Regions from separate parts of the Streptomyces roseirectus genome, predicted to be linked through region 1. Evidence: riboswitches for the same ligand, from Rfam matches in the RefSeq annotation. Region 1 holds a riboswitch; the other holds the start of a gene.
What was found. Region 1 has a riboswitch for glycine ahead of gcvT (glycine cleavage system aminomethyltransferase GcvT). Riboswitches for the same ligand answer to the same signal wherever they lie in the genome.

Region 1 (9,446 bases):
CCTACGGGGGGTTCGCCGGTTGGGTGTTCGGCGGGTGCGGGGTGCCGGTCACCTGCCGTGGGTGTGGAAGGGCCGCACATTCGCCTTCATCCACACCCCCACCGGGTCCTCCGCCACGTCCAGGAGGATCAGGTTCACCTGCCAGGGGATCGGGACGCGGCCGAGCGCCCGGCCCAGGGCGTCCAGCGGGCGTTCCCTCACGTCGCCCTCCCACTGGCTGAGTTCGACGCCCACGAACAGCACCGGGGCCGAGGTCTCGATCGCCGCGAGGCAGCGGCGGGCGGTGAGGACGACGCCCGTCGCCTCGAACTCCTTGGACGCCTCGGCGAGGAAGTCCACGGGGTCGTCCTGCCAGTCCGGTTCGAAGAGGCGGACGCGGGCGCCGGAGGCGGTGCCGTCGAGGGGGGTGCGGCCGGCCCGGCAGAGGTCGGCGACGGCCGGGGGCGGGAGGGGGACGCCGACGACGCCGTCGGGGTTGAGGGCGATGCCGACCTGGGGCGGGAGGCCCCGCGCGAACTCGACCGCCGGGGCGATCGTGTACGACATGTGGGCGCCGGCGACCTGGCGGAACTGTTCCTCCGAGGTGAACACGGGGACGTGGACCTGGCCGGCGATGTCGATCGTGGGGAGGTCCAGCGGGCCGGTGCGGGGGCCGCCGCCGTTGGGGAGGGGGATCCAGACGAAGCTGCGGGCCAGGACCTCGATTATTCGGCCGCCCGCCGAGGGGACGCCCAGGGAGGCGGACAGCACCTCCTCCAGTTCGTTGCCCGGCCAGCCGCCGTGGGGATAGGGGTGTGCGGGGGCCGGGAAGTCGGTCGGGAGGTCCGCCGGGAAGTCCATCTCTGTCTACCGCCTGCTGGGAACCGCTGTTGGAGAGGAGAGTTTAAGGGGGCGCGGGCCGGCCCGGTGGTCAGCCGGTGAACGCGATCCTGCGCAGCACGTCCACCGCCTGGCGGTCCATGAGCACCGCCGCCCCGCAGCCGTCCGGCAGGTTGCCCTTCTCCACCGAGCGGATCAGGCGGGACGCCGCGTGCCGGTGGCGCAGGAACGCGTACTTCGACACACCCCTCCCCCGCTCGCGCTGGCCCTGGAGCGCCGTGTCCGGGGTGACGTCCAGCAGCAGCAGGTGGAGCGTGCCGCCCCGGCGGCGGGCCGCGCGGGCGAGCCAGGAGCGGACCCAGGACTGGGTGCCGCAGTCGTGGACGACGACGCCCTCGCCGGAGCGCAGCGCCCGCCACAGGCCCGCGTAGTGGGCGACGCGGACGAGGGGGCGGTAGACGGCGTACGGGAGGTACGCCGGCGTCCGCTCGTCCCAGCGGTCGCGGGTGTCCTGGGAGTCGACGCGGGTGCCGTGGACGGCGCGGCGCATCAGCGTGGACTTGCCGCTGCCGGGCAGGCCCGTGACGACGACGAGGTCGCGGGGGCCGAAGAGGAGGGCGTGGGGGCTGTGGCCCGCGCGGTCGCGCAGGTCGCGGACGACCGGTGCGGGGCGGTCGGCGCACGACTCCCTGGCCGGGGCGCCGGGCTGTGCGGGCAGGGTGAGCGCCGAGGTCGTCGCGTACGCCGTGGTCCTGTTCACCGTGATCGTCCTCCCCTTGGGGCCACACCTTTCAGGTACGGGTCTCCCCATAGACAGTAAAGAGAAGGTAATGGAATCTGTCTCCCGATTTCATGCGCGTACGGGTACAGGCCGGTTACAGATGCGGCCTGCCGCGGGGTGGGGTTCACGTGCGATGATGGCCGCGCCAACTGCATACCGGCCGTTTGAATCCGCGCGGGAGAGTCCTCAGCAGCCGTTTCGCTGGGGCGCCGAAGGAGCAAGTCCCTCCCTTGAATCTCTCAGGCACCGTTACCGCGCGGGCGAGGCACATCTGAAAAGCGGGCCGCCTGCGGTGGCCCCACCCAAGGTGCAAGCCGTGTTCCCCGTCCGGGTCATGGCGAACCTCTCAGGTTCCGATGACAGATGGGGAGGATCTTCCCGTTCCGTACGGGGAGCCCTTTCCTCGCCCGTCACTCCTGGGAGACGACCGTCCGATGACCAGCAGTTCCCCGCGCCGTACGGCGCTCGACGCCCTGCACCGCTCACTCGGCGCGACGATGACCGACTTCGCCGGCTGGGACATGCCGCTGCGCTACGGCTCCGAGCGGGACGAGCACACCGCGGTCCGCACGAAGGCCGGCCTGTTCGACCTCTCGCACATGGGTGAGATCACCGTCACCGGCCCGCAGGCCGCCGCGCTGCTGAATCACGCGCTGGTCGGCGACCTCGCGGCCGTCGGCGTGGGCCGGGCCCGCTACACGATGATCTGCCGGGCCGACGGCGGCATCCTGGACGACCTGATCGTCTACCGGCTCGCCGAGACCGAGTTCATGGTCGTCGCCAACGCCTCGAACGCGCAGGTCGTGCTGGACGCGCTGACCGAGCGGGCCGCCGGGTTCGACGCCCTCGTGCGCGACGACCGGGACGCGTACGCGCTGATCGCCGTCCAGGGGCCGGAGGCGGCCGGGATCGTCGGCGCGCTGACGGACGCCGACCTCAAGGGGCTCAAGTACTACGCCGGGCTGCCGGGGACCGTCGCCGGGGTGCGGGCGCTGATCGCGCGCACCGGGTACACGGGCGAGGACGGGTTCGAGCTGTTCGTGGCGCCGTCGGACGCCGTGGCGCTGTGGGAGGCGCTGTCCGCCGAGGGCGCGGACGCGGGCCTCGTGCCCTGCGGGCTCTCCTGCCGGGACACGCTGCGTCTGGAGGCGGGCATGCCGCTGTACGGGCACGAGCTGTCGACGGACCTGACGCCCTTCGACGCCGGGCTCGGGCGGGTCGTGAAGTTCGCCAAGGAGGGCGACTTCGTGGGGCGCGCGGCGCTGGCCGAGGCCGCCGAGCTGGCCGCACAGCAGCCGCCGCGGGTGCTGGTCGGGCTGGTCGCCGAGGGGCGGCGGGTGCCGCGCGCCGGGTACGCGGTCGTCGCGGACGGCGCGGTGATCGGCGAGGTGACGTCCGGGGCGCCCTCCCCCACGCTGGGCAAGCCGATCGCGATGGCGTACGTCGACGCGGCGCACTCCGCGCCGGGGACGGCCGGGGTCGGGGTGGACATCCGGGGCAGCCACGAGCCGTACGAGGTCGTGGCTCTGCCGTTCTACCAGCGCCAGAAGTGACCCTTCCGTAGCTCTCTATTCATCAGCACTCCCCCGCGTACAGGAGAATTCAGGCCATGAGCAACCCCCAGAACCTGCGCTACAGCAAGGAACACGAGTGGATCTCGGCCGCCGAGGACGGCGTCTCGACGGTCGGGATCACCGAGCACGCGGCGAACGCCCTCGGCGACGTCGTCTTCGTCCAGCTTCCGGCGGTCGGTGACGCCGTGACCGCGGGCGAGTCCTGCGGCGAGCTGGAGTCGACGAAGTCGGTGAGCGAGCTGTACGCGCCGGTCTCCGGTGAGATCACCGCCGTCAACCCGGACGTCGTCGAGGACCCGTCGCTGGTCAACTCCGAGCCGTTCGAGGGCGGTTGGCTGTTCAAGGTGCGGGTCGCCGGTGAGCCGGGCGAGCTGCTGTCCGCCGATGAGTACACCGCTTACACCGCCGGCTGAGGAGTCGTCCCCATGTCTGTCCTGAACACGTCCCTGCACGAGCTGGACCCCGAGGTCGCCGCCGCCGTCGACGCGGAGCTGAACCGGCAGCAGTCGACGCTGGAGATGATCGCGTCGGAGAACTTCGCTCCGCTCGCGGTCATGGAGGCGCAGGGGTCCGTTCTCACGAACAAGTACGCCGAGGGGTATCCGGGGCGCCGGTACTACGGCGGGTGTGAGCACGTCGACGTCGCCGAGCAGATCGCCATCGACCGGGTCAAGGAGCTGTTCGGCGCGGAGTACGCGAACGTCCAGCCGCACTCGGGGGCGTCCGCGAACCAGGCCGCGCTGTTCGCGCTGGCGCAGCCCGGGGACACGATCCTGGGGCTCGACCTCGCGCACGGGGGGCACCTCACGCACGGGATGCGGCTGAACTTCTCCGGCAAACAGTTCAATGTCGTCGCCTACCACGTGTCCCCCGAGACCGGTCTGGTGGACATGGCCGAGCTGGAGCGGCTGGCCATCGAGCACCGGCCGAAGGTGATCATCGCCGGGTGGTCCGCGTACCCGCGTGAGCTGGACTTCGCGGCGTTCCGGCGGATCGCCGACGAGGTCGGGGCGTACCTGTGGGTCGACATGGCGCACTTCGCCGGGCTCGTCGCGGCGGGGCTGCACGCGAACCCCGTGCCGTACGCGGACGTCGTCACGTCCACGACGCACAAGACGCTCGGCGGGCCCCGGGGCGGGATCATCCTCGCGAAGCAGGCGTTCGCGAAGAAGCTCAACTCCTCCGTCTTCCCCGGGTTCCAGGGGGGTCCGCTGGAGCACGTCATCGCCGCGAAGGCCGTGTCCTTCAAGGTGGCCGCGTCCGAGGAGTTCCGCGAGCGGCAGCGCCGGACGCTGGAGGGCGCCCGCATCCTCGCCGAGCGCCTGACCGCTCCGGACGCCCGTGAGGCGGGCGTCAACGTCCTCTCCGGCGGGACGGACGTCCACCTCATCCTCGTCGACCTCCGCGAGTCCGCGCTCGACGGGCAGCAGGCCGAGGACCGGCTCCACGAGGTCGGCATCACCGTCAACCGCAACGCCGTCCCCGACGACCCGCGTCCCCCGATGGTCACCTCCGGCCTCCGCATCGGCACTCCCGCGCTCGCCACGCGCGGCTTCGACGCGTCGGACTTCGCCGAGGTCGCCGACGTCATCGCTGAGGCCCTGAAGCCGTCCTACGACGCGGAGTCCCTGCGCATCCGCGTCAAGGCCCTGGCCGACCGGCATCCGCTGTACCCCGGCCTGAACAAGTAGAACGGCTCACCGGGGCGTTCGGGGTCTGCCGGGCGGGGTGGGGCTGGGCTTGGCGCGGCCCCACGGTCCGGCGTTGCGCCGGACCGCGTTCGGCGGCGGAGCCGGGCGGGCGGGGTTACGGTTCGGCGGTGAGCCGGGCTGCGGGGCCGTCGGTTCGGTTCCCGGCCGGGCCGGGCAGGCGCTTCGGCGCTGCGCCCCGGGCGGGCGGAACTGCGGCCCGGCTCCCGACCTCACTGGGCACGCGGCTCCGCGTTCCGCCAGGCTACGGGGTCGGCCCGGTTCCCGGCCGGGCCGGGCAGGCGCTTCGGCGCTGCGCCGGGCGGCAGGGCGTCGGCTTGGTTCCGGGGCGGCGGCTCGGGGCTGGGCGACGGGTTCGGCTCGGTTCCCAGCAGGGCCGAGCAGACGCTTCGGCGCTGCGCCCCGGGCGGGCGGAACTGCGGCCCGGCTCCCGACCTCACTGGGCACACGGCTCCGCGTTCCGCCAGGCTACGGGGCCGGCCCGGTTCCCGGCCGGGCCGGGCAGGCGCTTCGGCGCTGTGCCCCGGGCGGCAGGGCGTCGGCTTGGTTCCGGGGCGGCGGCTCGGGGCTGGGCGACGGGTTCGGTTACAGGGTGGCTGTTCCGCGAGCCGGGCCGGCGGCACCCGGCCGGACGGCCCGGACCCGGTTGTCGCCTTGCCGGCCCGGCCCGGAGCGGATCTTGTCCTCCGGCCCGGGGCTCGGCGCCGTCGGCCGTTCCCCGGCACCGGTGCCGGCCCCGGCAAGCGGTCCTCTTGCTCGGGGGCGCGGTTCCGTGGTCCGGTCTGTGGGCTGGGTGGCGGTCCGGCCGGCCGGGGCTTGCGCTCGGGGCGGTGGGGCGTTCCGGGTCGGTTCCGGGCCGGGGGTGGGGGTCTGTCCGCGCGGGCTCTTGGGCTGGGGCGGGGCTTCGTCCAGTTCGGTCCGGCGTCGGCGTCGGCCGGTCGTGCCTGGGCGGCGTGGGGAGCCGGCTTCTCGGGGCCGGGTGAGGGGTGGGGGCTGTGGGGCTTTTATGCTGGGTGCGGGGTGGTTTCGTATCTTCCGTCCTGGTCCGGGGGCTGGTTCGCCGGCCAGTTGCTCGGATCGCTTCATGTCCGTACCCGGTGCCGCTCGCGTGCCGGGTTGAGCAGGTTGTTTCCCGGTGGGGCGCTCGATGGCGCGTGCCTCGCCCTTTCTGGTTGGAGTTCCCGTGGCCATCTCTGTGTTCGACCTCTTCTCGGTCGGCATCGGACCTTCGAGTTCCCACACGGTGGGCCCGATGCGGGCGGCGCGGATGTTCGCGCGGCGGCTGCGGAGCGAGGGACTGCTGGACTCGGTGACGGCGGTGCGGACGGAGCTGTACGGGTCGCTGGGGGCGACCGGTCACGGGCACGGGACGCCGAAGGCCGTCCTGCTGGGCCTGGAGGGCAACTCGCCGCGGACGGTGGACGTCGAGGGCGCGGACGACCGGGTCGAGGCGATCAAGTCGTCCGGTTCGCTGCGGCTGCTGGGCGAGCGGGAGATCGCGTTCTCGTTCGACGACGACCTGATCCTGCACCGGCGCAAGGCGCTTCCGTACCACGCGAACGGCATGACGATCTGGGCGTACGACGCCGGGGGCGCCGAGGTGCTGTGCCGGACGTACTACTCGGTGGGCGGCGGTTTCGTCGTCGACGAGGAGGCGGTCGGCGCGGACCGCATCAAGCTGGACGACACGGCCCTCAAGTACCCCTTCCGCACCGGTGACGAACTCCTGCGCCTCACCAAGGAGACGGGGCTGTCGATCTCCGCGCTGATGCTGGAGAACGAGCGCGCCTGGCGCACGGAGGACGAGATCCGCGCCGGGCTCCTGGACATCTGGCACGTCATGCGGGCGTGCGTGTCGCGGGGCATGTCCCGTGAGGGAATCCTCCCCGGGGGCCTGCGAGTTCGCCGACGTGCTGCCGTGACGGCCCGTCAACTCCGGGCGGAGGGCGATCCGTTGGCCCGCTCGATGGAGTGGATCACGCTGTACGCGATGGCGGTGAACGAGGAGAACGCGGCGGGCGGGCGCGTGGTGACGGCCCCCACGAACGGCGCCGCCGGCATCATCCCGGCCGTCCTGCACTACTACATCAACTTCGTGCCCGGCGCCGACGAGGACGGCGTCGTCCGCTTCCTGCTCGCCGCCGGCGCCATCGGGATGCTGTTCAAGGAGAACGCGTCCATCTCCGGCGCCGAGGTCGGCTGCCAGGGCGAGGTCGGCTCCGCCTGTTCCATGGCCGCCGGCGCCCTCGCCGAAGTCCTAGGCGGCTCCCCTGAGCAGGTCGAGAACGCCGCCGAGATCGGCATGGAACACAACCTCGGCCTCACCTGCGACCCCGTCGGCGGGCTCGTCCAGATCCCCTGCATCGAACGCAACGGCATGGCCGCCGTCAAGGCCGTCACCGCCGCCCGCATGGCCATGCGCGGCGACGGCTCCCACAAGGTGTCCCTCGACAAGGTCATCAAGACCATGAAGGAGACGGGGGCCGACATGAGCGTCAAGTACAAGGAGACGGCGCGCGGCGGGCTGGCGGTCAACATCATCGAGTGCTGAGCCGGCGGCGCGGCGAAGCTCCGGTTCGGCACCGGCCGGAGCTTCGTCACACCGTCGTGGGCGGGTTGGTCACGGTGTCCGGGGGAGGTCCGTGCCGAAGTAGCGGTCTCCGAAGTCGCCGATGCCCGGCAGCATGTAGGCGTTCTCGTTGAGCCGTTCCTCGATGGCGGAGGTCACGATGCGTACGCCGGGGTGGCGTTCGCGGACGGCGGTGATGCCTTCGGGGCAGGTGATGAAGGTGACGAAGACGATGTTCTGTTCCGGCACGCCCAGTTCGAGCAGGGTGCCGATGGCGGCCAGTGCGGTGCCGCCGGTGGCGAGCATGGGGTCGAGGAGGAGGACCTGGCGGGTGGCGATGTCCTCGGGGAAGGCCGTGTAGTAGAGGCTCGGCAGCTTGGTCGTCCTGTCGCGCTGGATGAGGATCTTGCCGATCCTGATGCCGGGGACGACGGCGCGCAGTTCGGCCTCCATGCTCTCCCCGGCGCGCACGATCGGCACGCCGACCAGTTTGTCGGCGAAGCGCAGGCCCCGGTAGGTGCGGCCGACGGGGGTGGTGACGTCGTGCGGTTCGAACGGCAGGAGGTTCAGGGCCGCCTCGGTCAGCATGCGGATGATCCGGCCGGTGTAGAAGACGAAGTCCTCGCGGCGGGCGTCGCGGTCCCGGACGATGGTGTGCAGGGCGCGCAACTGGTCGGTCTGCGGGAGGAGGTGGACCGCTTCGTCGAGACGGTGCGCGACCGCGGTCCCGGGCTGGGTGGTCAGGGTGGTCATCGAAGGCTCCTCGATGAGGGCGAGTCGTGAGGGCGGGTCGTGGAAGTGGGCGTGGGGCGTCAGTCGGCCGGGGGCTCGTCGAAGGTGGGGGGAAGTTCCGGCGTGGCGGTGAACTGACCCGCGGCGACGCGGTACACGGACCTGCCGCCCGAACGGAGCCACAGTTCGCGCATCACGTAGACGAGCTTGGCGTTGTGCTCCTCGTCCTCCTCGACGGCGCGGGCGATGTGCCAGTCCCACTCGCGGGCCCAGCGCGGGTCGTCCACGTCGTCCAGGGCGGTCGAGAAGAGGTCGTCGATCGCCGCCAGCTTGGCGGGCGTCACGAAGTGGGCCCGGGAGAACAGCACGCCGAGGGCGCCGGTCCAGTAGCACGCGACGGCTCGCCCGCGTTCCTCGGCGGGCAGGGCGTCCGCGATGTGCCGCATGGCGTGCAGGGCGGTGAGCAGGTGGAGCAGGATGAAGTCGCCGGGTTCGGTCAGGTAGAGGACGGTGACGGCGTAGCCGAGCTGGTCCCAGCTGGCCTCGGGGTCCTGCGCGTCGACCCAGGACGGCGTCTCGTACATCCGCGGGTGGCCCTCGCCGAGCATGCGGGCGATGCGGTACTGGAGTCCGGAGCGCAGCAGTTCCGGGTGGATGCCGTCGGTCGTGCCGTCGTACAGGCTCTCGATCGCGGCGCCGGTGCCGGGCCGCTCCTGCCAGTGGCGCGCGATGCGCAGGAGCGAGTCGAGGGGGCTGTCGGTGTTCGGCGCCGTCGAGGGCCGGGCCCGCTCGGGGTGGCAGTCGACGTAGGCGAAGGCCAGGTAGGCAAGGCCCTCGAGGGTCATCCGGCGGTTGCCCGCGTCCAGGCCCCAGCCCAGGTGGATGGTCGCATGCTGGAGTGCCCCGGCCCATCCGGCGAGCAGGCGCGGGACGTAGGTCCGCAGCAGGGCCGGCATCCCCAGTTCCTTCTCCCGCCGGTCGAAGAAGGCGCTGTAGGCGGCGAAGTCGCGGCGCTTGCCGAGGAGTTCGAGCCAGTTGCCCTCGTCGACGACGAGCTGCGGGGCCCGCGCCGGCTCCACCCGGCAGCCGTACGGCGTCAGGGCGATGTAGTTGTCGTGGAAGGCCACGATCCGCCGGGGGTCCACACCGAGGCCGTCGAGGGCGACGACCGCGTGTTTGACGTGGTTGGTGAGGTGGCCGTTGAACTCGATGTGGTAGGTGGTGTCGTCGAGGAGATCGGTGACGGTGCGGTCGTCCGCCGG
Region 2 (9,446 bases), 4.9 Mb from region 1:
ATGCACTCCTACACCATCGGCCAGGCCGCCCGCCTCCTCGGCGTCAGCCCCGACACCGCACGCCGCTGGGCCGACGCCGGCCGGTTCACCACGCACCGCGACGACACCGGCCGGCGCCTCGTGGACGGCACGGACCTCGCCGCGTTCTCCGTCGAACTCGCGAGGTCGGACGGCGACGAGACCCCGTCGCACACCTCCGCCCGCAACGCCTTCTCCGGCATCGTCACGGCCGTGAAACTCGGCGACGTCGCGGCCCAGGTCGAGATCCAGGCGGGCCCGCACCGACTGGTCTCACTGCTGACCAGGGAGGCGGTGGAGGAGCTGGGCCTTGAGGTGGGGATGGAAGCGACGGCGCGGGTGAAGTCGACGAATGTGCATGTCGATCTGACGACGTAAGCATCAGGCTCGCATCTGCGCGCCATTCACCCATATCAAGCCAGCTCACGCGAGGAGAACAGGGGCGTACGCCTAGCACATGCGGCAGTATCATCATCACGGCCGTCAGACCGTCCCCGAGGAGTCCCCGTGATGACCCGTCCCGCGCCCCGCACCCGCCGGTTGCTCCAGGTGACCGGCGCGGGAGCAGCCGCCCTGCTGACGCTGGGCGCGTGCTCATCGGACTCCTCGGGCTCGTCGCCGGACTCGGCGCCCTCGGCCTCCGGCAAGCTCTCCGGCACCGTCACCGTCTTCGCCGCCGCCTCCCTCAAGGAGAGCTTCACGGCCCTCGGCGAGCAGTTCGAGAAGGCCCACCCCGGCACCAAGGTCGCCTTCAGCTTCGCCGGCAGCGACAGCCTCGCCGCGAGCATCACGGGTGGTGCCCCCGCCGACGTCTTCGCCGCGGCCAGCGCCAAGACCATGGCGCTGGTGACCGGCAAGAAGGCCAACGCGTCCGCGCCGGTCACCTTCGCCCGCAACCAGCTGGAGATCGCCACGCTGCCGGGCAACCCCGAGAAGATCACCGCCCTCAAGGACCTCACCAAGCCCGGCCTCAAGGTCGCCCTGTGCGACAAGTCGGTGCCGTGCGGCGCTGCGGCGGACAAGATCCTCACGACGACGGGGGTCAAGGTCACCCCCGTCTCCTACGAGCAGGACGTCAAGTCCGCCCTCACCAAGGTCGAGCTGAAGGAGGTGGACGCGGCCCTCGTCTACAAGACCGACGTCCACGCCGCCGGCGACAAGGTCCAGGGCATCGACTTCCCCGAGTCCTCCCAGGCCGTCAACGACTACCCGATCGCCCTCCTCAAGGACGCCCCCAACGCGACGGCGGCCCGGGCGTTCATCGCGCTGGTGCGCTCGGCCGAGGGCCGCACGACACTGACGGAAGCGGGCTTCCTCCAGCCGTGACCCCGCCACACCCCAGGGAGAACCCCCAGTGAAGCCCCGCCGGGGAGCCACCGTCCCCCTCCCCCTCCTCACCCCGGCCCTCCTCGGCCTGGCCTTCCTCCTCCTCCCCCTCCTCGCCCTCCTCGTCCGCACCCCCTGGCGCAGCCTCCCCGCCCTCCTCACCACCCCCGAGGTCTGGGACGCCCTCCGCCTCTCCCTCCTCTGCGCCACGGCCGCCACCGCCGTGAGCCTCCTCCTGGGCGTCCCCCTGGCCTGGCTCCTGGCCCGAGTCGACTTCCCCGGCCGCGCCCTCCTGAGAGCCCTGGTCACCCTCCCCCTGGTCCTCCCCCCGGTGGTGGGCGGCGTGGCCCTGCTCATGGCCCTGGGTCGCAACGGCATCGTCGGCAAGTGGCTGGACCAGTGGTTCGGCCTCACCCTCCCCTTCACCACCACCGGCGTCATCCTCGCCGAATCCTTCGTAGCCATGCCCTTCCTGATCATCAGCGTCGAAGGCACCCTCCGAGCCGCCGACCCCCGCTACGAAGAAGCGGCAGCCACCCTCGGCGCCACCCGCTTCACCGCCTTCCGCCGCATCACCCTCCCCCTGATCGCCCCCGGAATAGCCGCCGGCGCGGTCCTCGCCTGGGCAAGAGCCCTGGGCGAATTCGGCGCAACGATAACTTTCGCAGGCAACTTCCCAGGCAAAACCCAAACAATGCCGTTGGCCGTCTACCTGGCCTTGCAGAACAACCCAGAATCAGCAATGGCCCTGAGCCTGGTCCTACTGGCAGTCTCCATAGCAGTCCTGGCGGCCCTGAGGGAGAACTGGCTGACGGCAACAAACTAAACGCAGGGCACATAAAAACAAACGCACCACCATCGCCGCCCAGGGGCGCGGGGAACTGCGCGCCTAGCCACAACAAAACCGCACCCGCCACTCAACCGAACCCCCCACAAGTAAAACCCGCACCCGACAACAAAACCCGCACGGGTGGGCGGGTGGGAAACCCCCGGCCACCCCCAACCCGCACACAGGACCCCATGCCCACCCACCCCGGCCTGAACGCCCACCTGACAGTCCACCACCCCCCAACCTTCCACCTGGACATCACCCTCAAAGCCACCCCCGGCGAAGTACTGGCCCTCCTAGGCCCCAACGGCGCAGGCAAAACCACCGCCCTGAGAGCCCTCGCCGGCCTGCTCCCCCTCACCACCGGCCACCTCCACCTGGACGGCCACCCCCTCGAAAACATCCCCCCGGAATCCCGCCCGGTAGGCGTCGTATTCCAGGACTACCTCCTCTTCCCCCACCTCACCGCCCTGGACAACATCGCCTTCGGCCCAAGATGCCAAGGCGCGACGAAACAACAATCCAGAGCCACCGCGAAATCCTGGCTGACCCGCATGAACCTGTCGGCCCACGCCGACAAGAAACCCCGCCACCTCTCCGGCGGCCAAGCCCAACGCGTAGCCCTGGCAAGAGCCCTGGCCACCAACCCCCGCCTACTCCTCCTGGACGAACCCCTGGCGGCCCTGGACGCGAGAACCCGCCTGGAGACAAGAGCCCAACTCCGCCACCACTTGGCAGAGTTCGAAGCCGTGGCCATCATCGTCACCCACGACCCCCTGGACGCGATGGTCCTGGCCGACCGCCTGGTGGTCATAGAACAGGGCCGCACGGTCCAGGAGGGCACCCCCACAGAAATAGCCCGCCACCCCAGAACCGAGTACATAGCCCAACTAGTGGGCCTGAACCTCTACAGAGGAAAGTCGACCGGCACAGAGGTAACCCTCTCCACAGGCCAGAAAATCACCACGGCAGAACACCTCACCGGCGAGACATTCGTAGCATTCCCCCCTTCCGCGGTAACCCTCCACCGCACCCGCCCGGAATCCTCCAGCGCCCGAAACCTCTGGCACTGCGAGGTAGCCGGCATGGAATCCCACGGCGACCAGATCAGAGCCGACCTGAAAGGCGACCTCCCCCTGACAGCCGACCTGACCACAGCAGCCGCCGCAGAACTGAACCTCCACCCCGGCACCGAACTCTGGGCCTCACTGAAGGCAACCCAGACACACGCCTACCCGGCATAGAAAAAGGAAAGGGCCCCTCCCCCGAAGGGAAAGGGCCCAGGAGCAAGAAGCCCCTCACTCATTCACGCCTCGTAAGCCTCCAACGGCGGGCACGAACACACCAGATTCCGGTCCCCGAACGCCTGGTCGATCCGCCGAACCGGCGGCCAGTACTTATCGGCGACAGACCCCCCACCGGGAAACACAGCCGTCTCCCGAGAATAGCCGTGCTCCCACTCCCCACTCACCGCGGCAGCCGTATGCGGAGCATTGCGCAACGGATTGTCATCCCCACTCCACTCCCCGTTCCCGACCTTCTCGATCTCCCCCCGAATAGCGATCATCGCCGCACAGAACCGATCCAGCTCGGCAAGATCCTCAGACTCGGTCGGCTCGATCATGAGCGTCCCGGCCACCGGGAACGACATGGTCGGCGCGTGGAACCCGTAGTCGATGAGCCGCTTGGCCACATCGTCCACACTCACCCCTGTCGCCTTGGTCAGCGGCCGGAGATCGATGATGCACTCGTGCGCGACAAGCCCCCCGGGCCCGGTGTAGAGCACGGGGTAGTGCGGCTCAAGCCGCTTGGCGACGTAGTTCGCGGAGAGCACCGCGACCTGGGTGGCCCGCTTGAGCCCGTCCCCGCCCATGAGCCGCACATAGGCCCAGGAGATCGGCAGGATCCCGGCGGACCCCCAGGGCGCCGCGGAGACCGGCCCGACGCCGGTGTCCGGCCCGGCCTCGCTCTGCAAGGGGTGGTTGGGCAGATAGGGCGCGAGATGGGCCCGCACGGCCACGGGCCCGACCCCCGGCCCACCCCCGCCGTGCGGAATGCAGAACGTCTTGTGCAGGTTCAGGTGCGACACGTCCCCGCCGAAGTGACCGGGCTTGGCCAGCCCGACGAGCGCGTTCAGATTCGCCCCGTCGACGTAGACCTGCCCGCCGGCCTCGTGCACCAGCCCGCAGATCTCCCCCACGTGCTCCTCGAACACCCCGTGCGTCGACGGATACGTGATCATCAGCACCGCGAGCTCGTCCCGGTACTGCCCGATCTTCCCCCGCAGATCCTCGACGTCGACCTCCCCGTCCTCGGAGGTCTTGACGACGACGACCTTCATCCCGGCCATCACCGCGCTCGCCGCGTTGGTCCCGTGCGCCGACGACGGAATCAGACACACGGTCCGCTGGAGGTCCCCGTTGGCCCGGTGGTACGCCCGGACGGCGAGCAGCCCCGCCAACTCCCCCTGCGACCCGGCGTTCGGCTGCAGCGACACCTTGTCGTACCCGGTGACCTCGGCCAGCCGCTCCTCCAGCTCCCGGATGAGCGTGAGGTACCCGCCGGCCTGCTCGATCGGCGCGAAGGGGTGCAGCTGCCCGAACTCGGGCCAGGTCACCGGCTCCATCTCGGTCGTCGCGTTGAGCTTCATCGTGCACGACCCGAGCGGAATCATCCCCCGGTCGAGCGCGTAGTCCCGGTCGGCGAGCTTGCGCAGGTACCGCAGCATCGCGGTCTCGGACCGGTGCTGGTGGAACACGGGGTGCGTCAGGATCTCGTCCCGCCGCAGCACCTCGTCGCCCAGCACCTCCCCGGCGCCCGCGTCGAGCGCGTCCACGTCCCCGTCGACCCCGAACGCCCGCCACACGACGGCCAGTTGCTCCCGCGTGGTGGTCTCGTCGCAGGCGATGGACACATGGTCACCGTCGACGAGCCGCAGGTTCACCCCACCGTCCCGAGCGACGTCGACAACCCGAGCCGCGTCCCCGGGCACCCGCACCAGCACCGTGTCGAAGTAGGAACGGTGGACGATCTCGACGCCCCCGCCGCGCAGCCCCTCCGCGAGGACGGTGGCGTACCGGTGCGTCTTCCAGGCGATCTGCCGCAGCCCCTCGGGCCCGTGGTAGACGGCGTACATCCCGGCCATCACCGCGAGCAGCACCTGCGCCGTACAGATGTTGCTGGTCGCCTTCTCCCGCCGGATGTGCTGCTCACGCGTCTGGAGCGCCAGCCGGTACGCCCGGTTCCCGTCCACGTCGACGGACACCCCGACGAGCCGTCCGGGCAGACTCCGCGCGAACTTCTCGTGCACGGCCATGTATCCGGCGTGCGGCCCCCCGAACCCCATCGGCACCCCGAACCGCTGCGTGGTCCCGACGGCGATGTCCGCCCCCAGCTCCCCGGGCGACGTCAGCAACGTCAACGCGAGCAGATCGGCGGCCACGGTGACCAACGCGCCCAGCTCATGCGCCTGTTCGATCAGCGGCTTGAGATCGCGGACGACGCCGGAGGCGCCCGGGTACTGGACCAGCACCCCGTTGATCTCCCGCCCGGCGACCTCGGCCGGAATCCCCTCGCCGAGATCGGCGACGACGACCTCGACACCCGTCGGCTCGGCCCGCGTCCGGATCACGGCGACGGTCTGCGGGAGCGCGTCCGCGTCGACGAGGAAGAGCCCCTTCTTGTTCTTGCCCATCCGCAGCGACAGCGCCATCGCCTCGGCGGCGGCGGTGCCCTCGTCGAGCAGCGAGGCCCCGGACGTCGGCAGCCCGGTCAGGTCGGCCACCATCGTCTGGAAGTTGAGCAGCGCTTCGAGCCGCCCTTGAGAGATCTCCGGCTGGTACGGCGTGTACGCGGTGTACCAGGCCGGGTTCTCCATCACGTTGCGCAGGATCACGGGCGGCGTGAACGTCCCGTGGTACCCGAGCCCGATCATCGATCCGAGCACCTGGTTGCGGCCGGCCAGCTCCCGCAGCTCGGCCAGCACCTCGGCCTCGGTCCGCGCCCCGGGCAGCGCGAGCGCGGCGACGTTCTTGATGGCGTCCGGCACGGCGGCGGCGGTCAGCTCGTCCAGCGAGCCGTAGCCGACCTGCGCGAGCATCTTGTCCTGGGCCTCCCGGTCGGGCCCGATATGGCGCTGTTCGAAGGGAACGCCCTGTTCCAGGACGTGGAGCGGCGTACGGGGGGCTGTCATGGGGGGCCTCCTGGTCCAAGACGACCTTCGGGGGCACCACGGCTGTGGGGTGCCCGGACGGCCTCCCCCTCTGTCATCTCAACCTGAGAGCTTCACCGGCCGCCCGAGAGCGCCCGGCTTTCACCGTCGGTGAGAGCGGACGCCGTCGACACCCGCTCTGCTTTCCAGAGTGACCTCGTCCATGCGGTACGTGAGCCTGAGAGATTCCGGGGAGGAGTTGCTCCTTCGGCGCCCCCGATGTTCCGGAGGACTCTCCCGCACAGGGTCGACAGCCATTTCCAGCCTACCAGCGAGGTCAACGGCGCCTTCTTCGAGTGGCCCCGCGACCAGTTCTGTTCTTTTGTAGTCCTTACGACGAATCTCAGCCGACTTGCGACCACTGGAGGGCCCGTGCAGACCGACATCGATCCGCGCCACCTGATCGGCCGCAAGGCGTACGACCGCAACGGCGCGAAGATCGGCACGATCGACGAGGTCTACCTCGACGACGCGACCGGCGTCCCCGAGTGGGCCGCGATAAGGACCGGCATCTTCACCCGCGACGCCTTCGTCCCCCTGGAGACCAGCGAACTCGTCGAAGGCACCCTCCACGTCCCCTACGACCGCGCCCTCATCAAGGACGCCCCCGACTTCGGCGTCGGCCGCCACCTCTCCCCCGCCCAGGAACTCCAGCTCTACCACCACTACGGCATGGACACCGTCGCCCCCACCCCACCGGAGGACCGCGACTTCGGCACCATCGCGGGCGACGACCCGACCCCCTGAACACCAGCCCCCGCCCCAGGCCCAGGCTCCGGAATCTCTCAGGCTCACGTACCGCACAGGCCCTGGACACACGCCTCCCCCGGCACCAGCGGCAGCGCCTCCGCCGGCTCCAGTCCGGCATCGTCCACCCGGAACGTCCGCACCCGCCCCGGCACGGTGTCCGCCGGTGTCTCGAACCGTACGGTCACCCGCCCGACCCCGCTGCCCTGCACCCACCCGTGCCCGAACTCGGCGTGCCGCACGTCCTGCCCCGGCCGCCACCGGTGCTCGGCGGGCACCACGTCGGCCGGCTCCTCCCCGGGCGCCTCCACGACCTCCTCCTCGTCCCGTATCTCCTCCGCGGCCTGCGCGAACAGGTCCTCCTGCGTGAAGTCCGCCAGCCCCGACACACCGACGCCCAGCAGCCGCACCCCGCCCGTGGTGTCCACGGACTCCAGCAGCCGCGCCGCCGCCTCCCGCACCACCGCGGGGTCGTCCGTGGGCCCGCGCAGCGTCTCGGACCGGGTCAGCGTCGAGAAGTCGTAGCGCCGCACCTTCAGCACGATCGTCCGCCCCGACAGCCCGGCCGCCCGCAGCCGGCTCACACACCGGTCCGCGAGCCGCCGCACCTCGAACCCGACCCGCAGCCGGTCATGGATGTCGACGTCGTAGGTGTCCTCCACGGACACCGACTTGGTCTCCCGCTCGGCCACCACGGGCCGCTCGTCGCGCGCCAGCGCCATCGCGTACAGCCCGTGTCCGTGCGCCTTGCCGAGCAGCCGGACGAGTTCGTCCTCACCGGCCTCGACGATCTCGTCGACCGTGGTGATCCCGGCCCGCCGCAGGTGGTCCCCGGTGGCCGGCCCGACCCCGGGGAGCGTGCGCACCGTCATCGGCCCGAGCAGCGCCCGCTCGGTGCCCGGCTCGATCAGGACCAGGCCGTCCGGCTTGGCGCGTTCGGAGGCGATCTTCGCGAGCATCTTGGACGCGGCGAGCCCCACCGACCCGGTCAGCCCCGTGACCGCCCGTATGTCCGCCCGCAGCCTGCTGCCCGTCGCCTCGGCCGACGCCCGGTCCCAAGCCGCCCCCTCGGCCTCCAGGTCCACAAATGCCTCGTCCAGGCTCAGCGGCTCCACCAGCGGCGACAGGGCCCGCAGCAGCCCCATCACCTGCTCGCTGATCGCCCGGTAGACCCCGAAGCGCGGTGTGAGGTACGCGGCGTTGGGTGCCAGCCTGCGCGCCTGTGCCATGGGCATCGCCGAGTGCACCCCGAACACCCGCGCCTCGTACGACGCGGTGGCCACCACCCCGCGCGGCCCGAGCCCGCCCACCACGACGGCCTTCCCGCGCAGACTCGGCTTGGCCGCCTGCTCCACCGAGGCGAAGAAGGCGTCCATGTCGAGGTGCAGGACCGTCGGCGCGTTTCTCACATCTCCGATGCTGCACCACGCCACTGACAACGGCCCGGACGGCACACCCCGAAACACCCGCCCCAGCGTGCCTCAGACCGCCTCAGACCGCCCGATGCCGCCGTCTCGCCAGCTCGTCCGTCGGGTTGTGCCCGATCAGCGTCTCGCCGGTGTCGACCCGCTCGCCGTGCAGCTCGGACAACGCGCTCTCCACGTCCCGCCACACGACGCCCACGGCGATCCCGAAGACCCCCTGCCCGCCCTGGAGCAGCGCGTGGACCTCGTCCGGCGAGGTGCACTCGTACACCGTCGCGCCGTCGCTCATCAGCGTCATCCGCTCCAGATCACGGAACCCGCTGTCCCTCAGATGCCGCACCGCGCCGCGAATGTTCTGCAGCGACACACCGGTGTCGAGGAAGCGCTTCACGATCTTCAGGACGACGACGTCCCGGAAGCTGTAAAGACGCTGGGTCCCCGACCCGTAGGCGGGCCGCACACTGGGCTCGACGAGCCCGGTCCGGGCCCAGTAGTCCAGTTGCCGATACGTGATGCCGGCCGCCGCACAGGCCGTCGGGCCCCGGTAGCCGATCTCCTCGGACGCCATCGTCACCGCCCCCTTGCTGCTGCCCGGCACCACCGCCGGGCGCTGCGGAGCGTGGTCGGCCGCGCTGCCGTGAAGCCGGTACGGGCCACTCCCCCCGAACCCTCGTTCGGGGGCACCCCCAGCCGTACCGTCGCCGCTGCTTCTCACGCCGACCTCCGTCCTTGACCTGCCTTCTCGACGGTAGGCAGTCACCAGGGGTGCGTCAACGATCGCCACACTCGGCACGCCGAGTGATAATCACCCTGGGAGTGGTTTCCCGTACCCCACCGCGGGGAAAGGCTAGCCGAATGCGCTGAGCCGATCCCGTAGGACGCTCTCACTGGC

Region 2: it holds a riboswitch for glycine, as region 1 does, so the genes downstream of both, gcvP (aminomethyl-transferring glycine dehydrogenase) here and gcvT (glycine cleavage system aminomethyltransferase GcvT) in region 1, are expected to answer to the same signal.

The regions. Positions count from the first base shown of each region.
Region 1 is NZ_CP060828.1:2,865,336-2,874,781, forward strand. Features, by position in the region: gene IAG44_RS11705 (enhanced serine sensitivity protein SseB) at 49-840, opposite strand; gene IAG44_RS11710 (AAA family ATPase) at 911-1,579, opposite strand; glycine riboswitch at 1,766-1,865, shown strand; glycine riboswitch at 1,866-1,973, shown strand; gene gcvT (glycine cleavage system aminomethyltransferase GcvT) at 2,035-3,153, shown strand; gene gcvH (glycine cleavage system protein GcvH) at 3,210-3,587, shown strand; gene glyA (serine hydroxymethyltransferase) at 3,600-4,865, shown strand; gene IAG44_RS11730 (L-serine ammonia-lyase) at 6,067-7,434, shown strand; gene upp (uracil phosphoribosyltransferase) at 7,504-8,205, opposite strand; gene IAG44_RS11740 (HAD-IA family hydrolase) at 8,265-9,446, opposite strand, start outside.
Region 2 is NZ_CP060828.1:7,809,538-7,818,983, reverse strand. Features, by position in the region: gene IAG44_RS33715 (TOBE domain-containing protein) at 1-396, shown strand; gene modA (molybdate ABC transporter substrate-binding protein) at 529-1,344, shown strand; gene modB (molybdate ABC transporter permease subunit) at 1,373-2,170, shown strand; gene IAG44_RS33700 (ABC transporter ATP-binding protein) at 2,365-3,417, shown strand; gene gcvP (aminomethyl-transferring glycine dehydrogenase) at 3,480-6,365, opposite strand; glycine riboswitch at 6,540-6,633, opposite strand; gene IAG44_RS33690 (PRC-barrel domain-containing protein) at 6,756-7,130, shown strand; gene IAG44_RS33685 (DNA polymerase IV) at 7,175-8,539, opposite strand; gene IAG44_RS33680 (MerR family transcriptional regulator) at 8,622-9,269, opposite strand.